Linked DNA regions of Aquibium oceanicum. The main gene of each other region encodes a partner of the protein of the gene in region 3 in a complex. Links are inferred from orthologs where the notes say so. Each region holds a gene or a part of one and is shown on either strand. Other genes may lie near its edges. The genes, in order: secA, secG and secY.

What was found.
Region 1: the proteins of secY (region 3) and secA are in contact, whole or in part, in a crystal structure (PDB 3DIN), measured with the Thermotoga maritima proteins. The link is inferred for Aquibium oceanicum from one-to-one orthologs. Residues at the interface, in WP_004081795.1 of Thermotoga maritima: Glu108, Gly109, Glu110, Glu111, Ala236, Glu237, Arg238, Arg239, Ile240, Thr241, Ile242, Gln243, Tyr244, Ala245, Arg246, Arg247, Val248, Thr249, Gly250, Arg251, Arg252, Val253, Tyr254, Gly256, Ala257, Ser258, Thr259, Tyr260, Leu261, Pro262; in WP_004082002.1 of Thermotoga maritima: Glu261, Ala262, Arg263, Lys300, Ala301, Arg302, Thr303, Ile304, Ile305, Leu323, Tyr324, Asp325, Pro326, Val329, Ser330, Tyr333, Ile336, Lys340, Phe345, Val349, Glu363, Phe364, Tyr374, Ser375, Gly376, Gly377, Glu393, Ile395, Thr482, Ser483.
Region 2: secY (region 3) and secG share a complex: the UniProt entries of both Escherichia coli proteins name them as parts of the sec protein translocase complex. The link is inferred for Aquibium oceanicum from one-to-one orthologs.

What each region holds. Positions count from the first base shown.
Region 1 is NZ_CP018171.1:4,719,837-4,723,268, reverse strand. Bases 61-3,342 are described here. They hold secA (preprotein translocase subunit SecA), read right to left. Parts: upstream 2,997-3,342; coding sequence 261-2,996; downstream 61-260. Other genes in these bases: BSQ44_RS23005 (peptidylprolyl isomerase), read left to right, coding at 3,242-3,342; BSQ44_RS23015 (right-handed parallel beta-helix repeat-containing protein), read left to right, coding at 61-161. Also shown: more of BSQ44_RS23015, read left to right, coding at 1-60; more of BSQ44_RS23005, read left to right, coding at 3,343-3,432. UniProt on the Escherichia coli protein: Required for protein export, interacts with the SecYEG preprotein conducting channel.
Region 2 is NZ_CP018171.1:2,835,632-2,838,776, reverse strand. What follows is about bases 73-3,067. They hold secG (preprotein translocase subunit SecG), read right to left. Parts: upstream 1,763-3,067; coding sequence 1,382-1,762; downstream 73-1,381. Other genes in these bases: BSQ44_RS13860 (SurA N-terminal domain-containing protein), read left to right, coding at 2,839-3,067; tpiA (triose-phosphate isomerase), read right to left, coding at 1,925-2,689; BSQ44_RS13875 (L,D-transpeptidase), read right to left, coding at 268-1,146. Also shown: more of BSQ44_RS13860, read left to right, coding at 3,068-3,145. UniProt on the Escherichia coli protein: Subunit of the protein translocation channel SecYEG. Overexpression of some hybrid proteins has been thought to jam the protein secretion apparatus resulting in cell death; while this may be true it also results in FtsH-mediated degradation of SecY.
Region 3 is NZ_CP018171.1:3,300,253-3,303,377, forward strand. The notes cover bases 112-3,086. They hold secY (preprotein translocase subunit SecY), read right to left. Parts: upstream 2,282-3,086; coding sequence 941-2,281; downstream 112-940. Other genes in these bases: rpsM (30S ribosomal protein S13), read right to left, coding at 112-149; BSQ44_RS16135 (adenylate kinase), read right to left, coding at 348-944; rplO (50S ribosomal protein L15), read right to left, coding at 2,408-2,878; rpmD (50S ribosomal protein L30), read right to left, coding at 2,898-3,086. Also shown: more of rpsM, read right to left, coding at 1-111; more of rpmD, read right to left, coding at 3,087-3,098. UniProt on the Escherichia coli protein: The central subunit of the protein translocation channel SecYEG. Consists of two halves formed by TMs 1-5 and 6-10.

The DNA.
Region 1 (3,432 bases), 1.4 Mb from region 3 along the record:
TGGCCGGCAATCGTCTGCTCAATCTGGTCAGTAACTATACTTCGATCGGCTTCTACGAATCCGAGCTTGTCGACGGATTCGACTGCTACGACAACTCCACGCGCGGCTATCAATATGGGCAGTCGGGCTGCGACTTCAGCGTGAACAACCAGTTCCACTGAGACATTCGCCAGCGAACACGGACGCCCAACGCTACCAGCGCCTATGGGTGGCTGCTGTACGGGGAACCGGATCGAAGGGCGCGGCGGGAGCGCCTCGCCTCAGGCGAAGGTACCGTGGCAGTGCTTGTACTTCTTGCCCGAGCCGCAGGGGCAGGCCTCGTTGCGGCCGACCTTGCCCCAGGTCGAGGGATCGTTGGGATCGCGCTGCTCGGCCGGCACGATGCGGTTGGACTCCTGGCGCACCAGCATCGCCGTGTCTCCGGCCTCGTCGAACTCGTCCTCGCCGGTCGTCGCGTCCGTGTGGTGGCCTTCGCCCTGCGGGACCTGCGGGGGAGGGGCGTCGGCCGCCTCGCGCACCAGTTCGACGCGCATCAGCTGTGCCGTAACCGCCTGGCGCAGGTTGCCCAGCATCGCCTGGAACAGCTCGAAGGCTTCCGATTTGTACTCGTTCAGCGGATCGCGCTGGGCGTAGCCGCGGAAACCGACCACCGAGCGCAGGTGGTCGAGGTTGACCAGGTGCTCGCGCCACAGATGGTCGAGCGTCTGCAGCAGGATCGATTTCTCGACATAGACCATGACGTCGCCGCCGAAGCGCTCGGCCCGCTCGCTCGCCGCCGCGTTGGCGGCGGCCGTGATGCGCTCGTGGATCGCCTCTTCGGCGATGCCTTCCTCCTGCGCCCACTCCTCGACCGGCAGGTCGAGGTTGAGGAAGGAGCGCACGCCTTCCTTCAGGCCGGCGACGTCCCACTGCTCGGCATAGGCGTTTTCGGGGATGTGCTTGGCCACCAGGTCGTCGATGACGTCCTGGCGCATCTCGCCGACGGTCTCGGAGAGGTTCTCCCCGTCCATCAGGTCCTTGCGCTGCTCGAACACGACCTTGCGCTGGTCGTTCATCACGTCGTCGTACTTGAGCAGGTTCTTGCGGATGTCGAAGTTGCGCGCCTCGACCTTCTTCTGAGCCTTCTCCAGCGCCTTGTTGATCCAGGGATGGATGATGGCCTCGTCTTCCTTGAGGCCGAGCTTCTGCAGCATGCCGTCCATCCGGTCGGAGCCGAAGATGCGCATCAGGTCGTCCTGTAGCGACAGGAAGAACTTCGACCGGCCGGGATCGCCCTGGCGGCCGGAGCGGCCGCGCAGCTGGTTGTCGATGCGCCGCGATTCGTGGCGTTCGGTCGCCAGCACGTAGAGCCCGCCGGCGGCGAGCGACTCGGCCTTCAGCCGCTGCACGTCGTCGCGGATCGCCTGTTCCTTCGCAGCGCGCTCGGCGCCCTCGGGCATGTCGGCCAGTTCCTGGGCGATGCGCATGTCGGCATTGCCGCCGAGCTGGATGTCGGTGCCGCGTCCGGCCATGTTGGTGGCGATGGTTATGGCGCCCGGCTTGCCGGCCTGGGCGACGATCTGCGCCTCGCGCTCGTGGTGGCGGGCGTTCAGGATCTCGAAGGTCGACACCCCTTCCTTGCGCAGCCGCTCGGCGAGCAGTTCGGATTTCTCGATCGACGTGGTGCCCACCAGGATCGGCTGGCCCCGGGAATGGGCGTCCTTGATCTCGCGGGCGATGGCGCGGAACTTCTCCTCGACGGTGCGGTAGACCTCGTCGTCCTCGTCCAGGCGCGCCACGGGAAGGTTGGTGGGGATCTCGGAGACGCCGAGCCCGTAGATGTTGCCGAACTCCTCCGCTTCCGTCGAGGCCGTGCCGGTCATGCCGGCCAGCTTGGAATACATGCGGAAGTAGTTCTGGAAGGTGATCGAGGCCAGCGTCTGGTTTTCGGGCTGGACCTTGACGTGCTCCTTGGCCTCCAGCGCCTGGTGCAGGCCCTCGGAATAGCGGCGGCCGGGCATCATGCGCCCGGTGAACTCGTCGATGATGACGATCTCGCCGTTGCGGACGATGTAGTCTTTATCGCGCTGGAACAGCCGGTGCGCCTTCAGCGCGTTGTTGACGTGGTGGACGATCGAAACGTTCTCGACGTCGTAGAGCGACGCGCCCTTGAGCAGCCCGGCGTCGCGCAGGAGGTTCTCCAGCTTCTCGGTGCCTTCCTCGGTGAAGGTCGCCGTGCGCTGCTTCTCGTCGACCTCGAAGTCTGGATCGCTGAGCAGCGGGATGAACGTGTCGATCTGGTTGTAGAGGTCGGAGCGGTCCTCGAGCGGCCCGGAGATGATCAGCGGCGTGCGCGCCTCGTCGATCAGGATCGAGTCCACCTCGTCGACGATCGCGTAATTGTGACCGCGCTGCACCATCTGGGCGCGCTCGTACTTCATGTTGTCGCGCAGGTAGTCGAAACCGAGCTCGTTGTTGGTCCCGTAGGTCACGTCGCAGCCATAGGCGGCCTTGCGCTGCTCGTCCGACATGCCATGCACGATGACGCCGGTGGTAAGCCCCAGGAAGGAATAGACGCGGCCCATCCATTCGGAGTCACGGGTGGCGAGATAGTCGTTCACGGTGACGACATGCACGCCCTTGCCGCCCAGCGCGTTCAGGTAGACCGGAAGCGTCGCCACCAGGGTCTTGCCCTCGCCGGTGCGCATCTCGGCGATGCCGCCGTCGTGCAAGACCATGCCGCCGATGAGCTGGACGTCGAAGGGCCGCAGCCCCAGCGCCCTGCGCGCCGCCTCGCGTGCGACGGCGAATGCGGGCACCAGGAGATCGTCGAGCGACCGCCCTTCGGCGATCTGGGCGCGGAACTCGGCCGTCTTGCCCTTCAGCGCCTCGTCGGACAGCGCCGTCATCTCCGCTTCGAGCGCGTTGATCGCCTCCACCCGGGGACGAAGTCCCTTGATCCGGCGATCGTTGGAGGAGCCGAATACCTTGCGGGCGAGAGCACCGAGACTGACCATCAGCTGGTCCTTTCGAACAGAAACATCTTCCGGCCGGAACCGGCAGGACCGTGCCTGGTATGGAGTTTAGGGCAGATCCACAATCAAAAAAGCGCCCGGAAACGGTTCTGGACGCAGGGACGAAGGACAGATAAGAGGGGGCGAAAGCGATGTCAACGCTGACCGCGAGCGGCCCGGGCCGCCAATTTCCGCCTCATTCGGGCGCGACAGGCTGCGCCTTCGTCATTTCCATCTGGAGAAACTCCATGCGTGTGCCTTTCGACCTTCGTCTCCTGTCCGCATGTGCGTTGGCCGCGGGCTTGTCCGTCGCAGCGCCGCTCGGCGCGCTCGCGCAGGACAGCACTGCCCCGGCCCAGGAGACCCCGGCCGCGGCGGCACCCGAGACCCCGTCGCCCGACACCGTGATCGCGACCGTCAACGGCGCCGACGTCACGGA
Region 2 (3,145 bases), 460 kb from region 3 along the record:
ATCGTGCGCGCGGAGGATGGCCGTGCTTCAGGGCGTCCTGCTCGTCAGGCACGCGCCGGCTGCGGTGGCGGAAGTGTTCTGCGTGTCACGCCTCGCCGGGCAATGGGGCCACTTTTTCGGTAACCTGCCGAAGGGTGTCGATGTGCAGGCAATCGCAGAGCGCGCGCGGCCAGCGTAAACTTCTCCAGCCAAGCCGCGACAGGTCACGATGCGGGTCTTAAACAGTCGAAGGTCGCGGCCCGGCGGATGCGGGCCGCGGGAACTCTGTCAGAGCACCACGACTTCGGTGCCGACCCGCACGCGGCCGTAAAGGTCCATCACGTGCTCGTTGATCATCCTAAAGCAGCCGTTCGACGAATTGGTGCCGATGGTCTGCGGCTGGTTCGTGCCGTGGATACGGATATGCGTGTCCTTCTTGCCCTGGTAGAGGTAGATGGCGCGCGCACCGAGCGGATTTGCTGGACCTCCGGGCATGCCGTCCTTGTACTGCCCGTACTTCTTCGGCTCGCGCTTCTGCATGTCGAGCGTCGGGATCCAGCGCGGCCATTCCTGCTTGTCGCCGACCTTGGCCGTACCCTTGAACTCCAGGCCTTCCCGTCCGACCGCGATGGCGTATCGGCGGGCGCTGGTCGGCGTTTCCACCAGATAGAGGAAGCGCTTGCCCGTATCGATCACGATGGTTCCGCGCTGATATCCGGAGAAGGCGACGGTCTGGGGAACAAACTCGTCCTTGACCGCGAATTTCCGGCCCTTCTGCGTCTGCTCCAGCACGCCGTCGAGTGCTTCGGTCTGGGGCAGCAGCCGCGAGGCCGGGCTGCCGAAGAGGCCGCCGAACAGGCCGGTCTGCTGCTCCACGGTGCTACGCAGTTCGCCGTTGTTGCCGCTGGAGACCACCTCGGCGACGGTCGGGACGGGAACGCTGGGCTGCGCCTTCCGGGCTTCCGACGCCTTCTGGCGCTCGGCAACGGCCTTCGTTTTCTCCTTCGAGGCGAGCTTTGCCTTCTCGGACTTGGCCGGCTCCTTCTTCAGGGACAGGGGCGGCGGAGAGAAACGAAACCTGTCACCTTCGGCACGCGCCGGTCCGAATGCGGCAAGCGCCACCGCGGCGGCCAATCCCAATGCAAGCAACACACGCCCTGAACGCATCGTCTCGATCCATCTTTCGCTACAGCTCGGACGGTCTGGAAAATCCCTATCCGCGAGCTGCGGCATAATAGCGGAGAAAGATCAATTTTCTCAACGAACTTCGTCGGTTCGCCAGCTCCAAAGAGCGAACCGAGGAAAAAGGGTTGCAGCAAAACAACAGTCTAAGAAAGGAAATGCCTTCGACATGAAGAAACGGCCGGACAACCGGCCGTTTCATTGCATCAGAAGACGACGACTACTGGTTGGGCACCTGCGGACCCGCGGGCGCCGCCGGTTCGACCGGCGCGGGCGTATCGCTGCCGCCGAGTTGGTCGAGCACACCGCCGCCGCTACCCGTTCCGTTTTCCTGCTGCTGCTGGCCCGCGGGCAGGCGTTCGAGGATGTCGATCGGCTGTTCGCCGTAGCGCGCAATCAACGTGAGCCCGAGCGACGTGACGAAGAATGCTGCCGCGAGAATGGCCGTCGCGCGCGTCAGCGCGTTCGCGGCACCGCGCGCCGTCATGAAGCCGGACCCGCCGCCGATGCCGAGACCGCCGCCTTCCGAACGCTGCAGAAGGACGACGCCGACCAGCGCAAGGACGATCATCAGGTGGATGACAACGAGTATGGTTTCCATATTTCCAATCCGCGGAAATTTTCCGGCAAGTACGACGCCTTGGGAGAAGACGCGGCTCAATACACGCCTTTTGCGGGGTTTCCAAGTGCAAGTGCCCGCAGGCACGGCGGGATGTGGGTGTCCCGCACCTTCGTGTCAAACGAAATCGGGCGCTCCCGCCGTCTACAGCGACCTGTAGGCTTCCGCGATTCCCAGGAAGTCCGAGGCCTTGAGGCTCGCTCCTCCGACGAGCGCGCCGTCGACGTTGTCGACCGACATCAGCTCGACCGCGTTGGAGGGCTTGACCGAACCGCCATACAGGATGCGGGTCGTGGCGGCTTCGGCGTTCATCTTCTTTCCCAGTTCCGCGCGGATGTGCGCGTGCGCCTGCGCAACGTCCCGGGCGGTTGGGGTCAGGCCCGTCCCGATGGCCCAGACGGGCTCGTAGGCGACGACGGTGTTCTTGCGCGTGGCGCCGGGCGGCACCGATCCGGCGACCTGCCGGGAGAGAACGTCGAGCGTCCTGCCTGCGTCGCGTTCGGCCTGCGTCTCGCCGACGCAGATGATGGCGGTCAGGCCGCCGAGCCAGGCCGCCTCGGCCTTCAGCTGGACCTGCGCGTCCGTCTCGCCGTGGTCGGCCCGCCGCTCGGAATGCCCCACGATGACGTGGCTCGCGCCGGCATCCTTCAGCATCTCCGCCGAAATGTCGCCGGTATGGGCGCCGCTCGGGCGTGCATGGCAATCCTGTCCGCCGCAGCGGACGGGCGTGGAGGAGAGAATCTCGTGGGCTCGCCACAGCAAAGTGGCAGGCACGCACAGCAGTGCATCCGTCTCGGTATCCAGCCCGCTCATGAAGCCGTGGCCGATCGACCGTAGCTCGCCCAGCGAGGCGCCGGTCCCGTTCATTTTCCAGTTGCCCGCGACGAGCGGCCGGATGCCCTTGGTCATGATTGAAATCCCGATAGGAAACGAGGAGATGCGCGGGTTTCCTACCAAATCGGCACCATAAAGCAATCGACACCCGCCTCGAAGGAGTCTATTTGCTCACCTGAATGCGCGCCTTCTTGCGCGACAATTGTCACGAATTCGGAACTCAGATGCTCGATTCACTACGCTCGGCGGCCGGAACCTGGGTGGCGAAGCTCCTGCTTCTGCTCCTGGTCCTCAGCTTCGCCGTCTGGGGAATATCCGGCCAGCTCGCCGGGACGACCGGCGGCGACGTCGTCACGGCCGGAGACACCACGGTGTCGGCGATCGACTACAGGCTGGCCTACGACCGGCAGCTCTCGGCGATCTCCCAGCAGTTCGGCGGACGCATCACGCGGGAGCAGGCGGTGGCGTTCGGCCTAGACAACCAGGTGCTCGGGCAGGTGATCGCCGGTGCCGTCCTGGACGAGCAGGCGC
Region 3 (3,125 bases):
TCGGTCAGCTGGTGCACGCGGCGCTCGGCCGGGATGCCCACCTTCTCGACAATCTCCTGGGCGAACTTCGAGCCGATGCCGTGGATGTACTGCAGCGCGATGACGACGCGCTTGTTGGTCGGTATGTTGACGCCTGCTATACGGGCCATCTTCTTCTCCATTTGGGCCGCCGGAATCGTCGCGAGACCGGTCGGCGCATTCAAGGTTCCCGCGTCCGGTGGAGGCCGGCCCCTGCGGGGTTTCCCATTGAAAGCCGCGGACGCGCCACAAAGGCCCATCCGACGGCAGGTCTGGTTGGGAGACGTGGCGCTATAGTCCAGCGCGTCCGCCCCGTCAACTGTGCCGCGTCAGTTTTTGCGCGTGACACCGTCGAGGATGTTCTCGATCGATGCCGTCACGGCATCCATCTCCGCCATGCCGTCGACCCCGGTCAGGAGTCCCTTGGCATGGTAGTAGCCGATCAGCGGCGCGGTCTTCTTGTAGTACTCGCGCAGCCGCTCCTCGAAGATCGCCGGATTGTCGTCCTTGCGGACGGGCAGTCCGGCGGCTTCGGTCTCGGCAGCGCGCTTGGCGATGCGGCCGACCAGCGCCTTGTCGTCGACGACGAGTTCGATCGCCACGTCCAGCCCTAGCCCCTTCTGCCGCAGCATTTCCTCGACCGCGTCGGCCTGCGCCAGTGTGCGCGGATAGCCGTCCAGGATGAAGCCGCGCGCGCAATCGTCCGCGTCGATCCGCTCGGAGACGATCGCGTTGACGATATCGTCCGACACGAGTTCGCCGGCGTCCATGACGGCCTTGGCCTTCTTGCCGACTTCCGTCTGCGCCTTGACCGCGGCGCGCAGCATGTCTCCGGTGGAGAGTTGCGGAATGACGTGCGTTTCGACCAGTCGCTGCGCCTGCGTCCCCTTCCCCGCCCCCGGCGGTCCGAGCAGTATCAGCCTCATCGTCCCCTCTTTCCTCCGCGGAGCTTCGACTTCTTGATCAGCCCCTCGTACTGATGCGCGATCAGATGACCCTGGACCTGCGCCACCGTGTCGAGCGTTACACTCACCACGATCAGAAGCGAAGTGCCACCAAGGTAGAACGGCACGCCCGTCGCCGAGATCAGGAACTCAGGCAGCATGCAGACCAGGACCAGGTAGATGGCGCCCACGACCGTGATGCGGGTCAAGACGTAGTCGATGTACTCGGCCGTGCGCTCGCCGGGCCGGTAGCCCGGGATGAAACCCGAATGCTTCTTCAACTGGTCGGCCGTGTCCTTCGGATTGAACACGATCGCCGTGTAGAAGAACGCGAAGAACGCGATCAGCGAGGCGTAGAGGATCATGTAGAGCGGCTGGCCATGGCCGAGCGTGGCCAGCACGCCACTCGCCCAGCCCGGAAGGTTCTCCGTGTTCGAGAAACCGGCCAGCGTGGCAGGCAGAAGCAGGAGCGACGATGCGAAGATCGGCGGGATGACGCCGGCCGTGTTCAGCTTCAGCGGCAGGTGCGACGTGTCGCCCTGGAACATCCGGTTGCCGACCTGGCGTTTCGGATACTGGATCAAAAGCCGTCGCTGGGCGCGCTCGAAGAAGACGATGAGCCCGATCACCGCGATCGCCAGAACGATGATGGCGAGGATGATGCCCGTCGACAGCGCGCCGGTGCGGCCGAGTTCGAGCGTTCCGCCGAGTGCGGAGGGCAGCCCCGCGACGATGCCGGCGAAGATGATGAGCGAAATGCCGTTGCCGATACCGCGGGCGGTGATCTGCTCACCGAGCCACATCAGGAACATGGTGCCGCCGACCAGCGTGATGACCGCCGACATCTTGAAGAACCAGCCCGGATCGGTGACGATTCCGGCGCCGCTCTCCAGCCCCACGGCGATGCCGTAGGCCTGGACGGTCGCCAGCAGCACGGTGCCGTAGCGCGTGTACTGGTTGATGACCTTGCGGCCCTGCTCGCCTTCCTTCTTCAGCTGCTCGAGCGTCGGGATTACCGACGTCATGAGCTGCATGATGATCGAGGCGGAAATGTAAGGCATGATGCCGAGCGCGAAAATCGCCATGCGCTCGACGGCGCCGCCCGCGAACATGTTGAACATGCCGAGCACACCGCCCGACTGCTGCTCGAAGGCCTGTGCGAACGCGTCCGGATTGATGCCGGGAATCGGAATGTAGGTACCGAGACGATAGACCAGCAGCGCACCGAGCGTGAACCATATCCGCTTCTTGAGGTCTTCCGCTTTCGCGAAAGCCGCAAAATTCAGATTGGAGGCGAGTTGCTCAGCAGCAGATGCCATGAAGAATTCTCCGCTTCGTGACGCAGACGAGCCGCCCGTGGGGGCGGCGCGCATCTGCGAAGCCCCGAAATAGGCTCCGACCATCAGACATGCAAGCGACGGTCGCTCCGCCGCTCGCCGGTCGCGCTACTTCGCGGCCTTTTCCGGAAGCTTGACCGAACCGCCGGCCTTCTCGACCTTCTCGATCGCGCCCTTGGACGCGCCCGCGACGTCGAAGCTCAGCTTCGCCTTCAGGTCTCCGTCGGACAGGAGGCGCACGCCGTCCCTGGCACGGCGCAGCACGCCGGCCTCGACGAGCGTATCGGCGGTGATGGTGGCCGATGCGTCCAGCTTGCCCGCATCGATCGCGGTCTGGATGCGGCCGAGCGAGACGATGTTGAAGTCCTTGGCGAAGATGTTCTTGAAGCCGCGCTTCGGCAGGCGCCGATAGAGCGGCATCTGGCCGCCCTCGAAGCCGTTGATCGCGACGCCCGAACGGGCCTTCTGGCCCTTGACGCCGCGTCCGCCGGTCTTGCCCGAACCGGATCCGATACCGCGGCCGAGACGCTTCTTCGAATGGGTCGCGCCTTCGCGGTCGCGCAATTCGTTGAGTTTCATTGTCTTTCTCCCGCGTCGATCAAGCCTCGTCCACGACGCGGACGAGGTGTTGAACTTTCGCGATCATACCGCGGACCGAAGGCGTATCCTCCAGCGTCCGGCGGCGATGCATCTTGTTGAGACCAAGGCCGATCAGCGTCGCACGCTGCTCGGCCGGACGGCGGATCGGGCTTCCGATCTGCTCGACGGTCAGGGTCTTGCCCGTCTTCTTGTCAGCCATGTCAGTCGTTCCTCTTCAGCGCTGGCG